Regions from separate parts of the Paraburkholderia sp. BR14320 genome, predicted to be linked through region 2. Evidence: predicted binding sites of a transcription regulator. Region 2 holds the regulator's gene; the other holds the start of a gene.

Region 1 (2,203 bases), on a different contig from region 2:
GTTTTGCCAAGGCCGCTGCCATGAGGGCGGCCACGTCGGGCGATTTCGGTAGCGATGCCGGCTGCGTGCAGCGGACGGCGGTATTTGTCGTGATCGTAGCCCCGATCGCCCTGAACGATGCGGGGCTTCGAAAGCGGCCGGCCGCGCTTGCCGGCAATGGGTGGGATCGCATCAACCAGCGTATGAAGCTGGGTGAGATCGTGACGGTTGGCGCCGGTGAGGATTGCCGCGAGCGGGATGCTTTGAACCAGGTTGCGCGCGGACGGTGGGATTCGGTCCCGTTTTTGACCTGCACCCACCGCGCGGATCGAGGAGGAGTCGACGAAGACACGGGACCAGTCAATCCGGTCGGACTCGCGTAGCTTCGCGAGCACCACTTCGTGTAGCCGGTGCCAGACGCCGGCAGCCTGCCAGTCTCGTAGACGGCGCCAGCAACTCATGCCACTGCCGCAGCCCATCTCGCGGGGCAGCAGGTCCCAGCGCAGGCCCGTCTGAAAGCTGAACAGGATGCCGGTAAGCATGGCCCGGTCATCCAGTGGTTTGCGTCCGGGATACCGTGAGCGGCGAGGTTTGGGTGGGGGCATCAAGGGTTCAATGAGTGCCCACAACGCATCAACGAGTAGTTTGGCCATGGCCTCCTCGTCACCGAAACAATGACGAGGTTAACAGCAATCGTTGGAAGTTAACAGATCAAAGCAATCATTTTGTTAAGGCTTCTTAGTGCTACTGAGAGCCACACGGCATATCGCAATCCCACGATCGGTTGCAAAACATTTCGGGAAGCATTGCGCAATTCGGAGCGCGGACGGAGAAGTGCAAGAACTCATATGGCCTGCGACGCGGTAACGCACACAAGCACTGCGTAAAACATCAGTTGATTGCGATCAACGCTATCGGCCACGAATTCGGACACAGTGTAGAAGGTTAATGGCTAAAGGTAATGACAATGATAAAGCAACTCCGTAATGTGGCTGCAGCACTACTCCTTATGTCGCCATTTGGACCGCACGCAGTTAACGCCGCCGACAGTGAAGTCGTCGGAAACTACGTAGGTGATTGGTTGGTACGCCTCCGCGCGATAAGCATTGAACCGCAAGTTCGCAGCACTGACACGCTTTCCGCGCTCGATGTCGGCGTAAGCAACGCGCTGGTGCCAGAGGTCGATTTCACTTATATGGTACGGGACAGCATCGGCGTGGAGTTGATTCTTGGTACCTCACGTCATCACCTGACGTCGAATCTCGGCGACCTTGGTGGCGTTAACGTGCTGCCACCGACATTGTTATTGCAATATCATTTTAATCATGCGGGACGCGTTCGACCGTACGTTGGTGCCGGACTCAACTACACGCTCTTCTATAACAACGGATTGCATGCGGGAGGTGTACCCGTCTCTATAAAGAATCACAGCTTTGGTCCTGCGCTGCAGGTCGGGATTGACGTGCAGGCATCAAAGAGTCTATTCGTTAACGCCGACATCAAGAAGATATGGATGAAGACTGACGCATCGCTTGGCGGCTCGACAATTGGCGCCTTGCATCTCGATCCGCTGGTCATTGGTATTGGCGTCGGGGTGAAGTTCTAGACGTTGCGAATCTCAAGCGACAGACGGTTCAGTGAACGGCTGGCTTCGCTCCTTGTACAGTGGTTAACTTGGGAGAAGATAGGGCATGACAGAGAGGAAAGCTTTTAAGGAGTGGTTAATCCCTATCGGTGGTTGGCTGTTCGTTTCTCTTGCTGGGTGTAGCCCCAAGTTTCTCGTCCTGAGTCCCAAGGGTAGCGTAGGCGCGGCGGAGAGATCACTCATCGCCTCGGCCACATGGGCCATGCTGCTGATCGTAGTTCCCGTTATTATCCTCACGCTTACCTTCGCGTGGCGCTACCGCGCGTCGAACCGCAGCGCACGCTACGTCCCGACCTGGGTTCACTCAACGGCGATTGAAGTGGTGGTCTGGGCCATACCCGCTGCCATCATTCTATTCCTCGCCATCCTTACGTGGCGTACCACGCATGAGCTCGACCCTTATAAACCACTGGAATCGGACGTGAAGCCCATCAACGTCGAAGTCGTCGCGGTCGACTGGAGATGGCTCTTTATCTATCCTGACCTCGGCATCGCTACAGTGAACGAATTGGCGGTGCCTGTCAGCACGCCGGTCAATTTTCGCATCACGTCGGACTCGGTGATGAACTCTTTCTTCAT
Region 2 (2,203 bases):
AGCGCACGTTGTAGCGTTTCGTGAAGTCGTCGGCCAACCAGTCGAGCGCGGCGGCGAGTCCGAGGTCGTCGAGCAGCGGAGGGCGCAGATCGGCGGCGATGCGCCGCAGCGAAGCGGCCATCCAGTCGATCTGCTTTTGCAGCTCATGCGTTTGCGCCGCAAGCGGCTCGGTGTCGGCTTGCTGATTCAGCTTCGCTTCGAGCAGCGCGACGCTCATTTTCAGCGCCGTCAGCCGTTGGCCGAGATCGTCGTGCAGTTCGCGTGCAATACGTTTCTGCTCGTTTTCACGGGCGATCTGCGTGTGCGTGGATACCTGACTCGCGCGTTCGAGTTCCGCGAGACGCATGCGCTCGGTCAAGTCGCGGGTGACCTTGGCGAAGCCGAGCAGCGCGCCCGACGCATCGTGCACGGCGGAAACGACCACGTTGGCCCAGAAACGCGAGCCGTCGCGACGCACACGCCACCCTTCGTCCTCGGCGCGGCCGACGGTTGCGGCGGTTTCCAGTTCGCGAGCGGGCTTGCCGGCCGCGATGTCTTCCGGGGTATAGAACTTCGAGAAATGCTGGCCGATGATTTCTTCGGGCGTGTAGCCCTTGATGCGCTGTGCGCCGGGATTCCAGCTGGTTACGCGGCCGGCGGGGTCGAGCATGAAGATCGCGTAGTCCTGTACCGCTTCGACCAACATGAAATAGCGATCCTCGACGGACACGTCCGACCCGGACGCAACACTGGTGAAGCAGGAAGACTCGCCGCTCGATAGACCCATCGCTCCTCCGGGCGGCCACGCAAGGTCGCGTACCGCAACGCACTGAGTTATATCAGTTCAGGAGCGCCGGTTCCACCCGGCATGTCCCGCGAACGAACGTGAGGCGAGCGCCGCGCCGACGCTCAAACCCGAGCCAGTCGTTCCGGGTCTTCGATGCGGATCGTTTTGCCGTTCGCCTTGACGAGGCGTTCGCGCTGGAACTTCGAGAACATCCGGCTCACCGTTTCGAGCTTCATGCCCAGAAAGCAGCCGATTTCCTCGCGCGTCATGCGCAGATGAAACTCCGCGGCCGAAAAGCCGCGCGCCTTGAAGCGCTTCGACAGATTCAGCAGGAACGTCGCGACGCGCTGCTCGGCGGTCATCGTGCCCAGCAGCATCATCTGGCTCGATTCGCGCACGATCTCGCCGCTCATCATCTGATAGATGTGATGCTGCATCGGTTTGATCTCGCGACAGATCGCCTCTAGCTGCGCGAACGGAATGATGCACACGACGCTATCTTCGAGCGCGATCGCATCGCAATTCTGCTTGCCCTCGCCGATGCCGTCGAGGCCAAGCGAGTCGCCCGCAATCTGGAACCCGGTCACGTGCTCGCGGCCGTCGCGATGCATGACCACGGTTTTGAATGAGCCGGCGCGTATCGCGTAGATGCTTTGAAACTCGTCGCCCGCGCGATACAGCGCGTCGCCGCGTTTAATCGAGCGCGTCGAGCAGATCAACGCGTCGAGCCGGCTCAGTTCGTCCGGCGTCAGCTCGGGCGGCATGCAGATCGCGCGCATCGCGCAGGTGGAGCAGCGCGTGACGGCGTGGCGTGCCGCCGCGGTGCTGGGCGCGACGTGGATCGGTACGACGTGCGAGGTGCGAGGCGCGTCGTGGCGGGGTTCACGGACTGCGGCAACTTGCATGATCGGCTCCTGGCGGTCAGACCCGATGCGCACGGCGCGCATAGGCAATCGCTTCGATGGCGCGGCAGGCGAGCTCGAACTCCGAGGTCTTGTCGAAGAAGAAGTCGGCGCCCGCCGCTTCGCACGCGCGGCGAAACGCCGTCGCGTCATGATTGGTCAGCACGATGCTGACGATGGACGGCCGCGCCCGCGACAGCGCAGCGAGCAGCAGCAGGTCGGTCTTGCCCGAGAAACACGGGTCCAGCACCGCGACATCGGCGCGACTCGCGACGATGTCGTCGAACGCGTGCTCGACGCCCGCGGACTCGCCGGCGATTTCGATGCCGGGAATCAGCGCGATCAGACAAGCAAGCCGGCGCCGGACCTCGGTCGCATCGTCGACGAGAAAAACTCTCGATAAGGTGGCTGACGGGGGGCTGTCCATACCGACCAGTATTGGCGACCTAACCTTGGAAATATATCGGCGGCGCTTTAAGCGGTGCTAGGAGTTCAGGCAGTGGTTGTAGGAATATTCCTAGTGGCTTGCTGGCGA

The links. The regulator FNR, encoded in region 2, switches genes on or off when oxygen is low (the NO sensors DNR and NnrR bind a similar motif). The targets are predictions, from matches to a motif close to TTGATNNNNATCAA.
Region 1: AB3X89_RS34670 (OmpW family protein) is a predicted target of FNR. The motif match lies at 875-888, and genes of this name have one in related genera.

Annotation. Positions count from the first base shown of each region.
Region 1 covers NZ_JBFPKG010000064.1:17,837-20,039, forward strand. The annotation lists gene AB3X89_RS34665 (IS5 family transposase) at 1-632, opposite strand, end outside; gene AB3X89_RS34670 (OmpW family protein) at 947-1,585, shown strand; gene cyoA (ubiquinol oxidase subunit II) at 1,671-2,203, shown strand, end outside.
Region 2 covers NZ_JBFPKG010000001.1:13,001-15,203, forward strand. The annotation lists gene AB3X89_RS00070 (PAS domain S-box protein) at 1-766, opposite strand, end outside; gene fnr (fumarate/nitrate reduction transcriptional regulator Fnr) at 889-1,671, opposite strand; gene AB3X89_RS00080 (response regulator) at 1,688-2,095, opposite strand.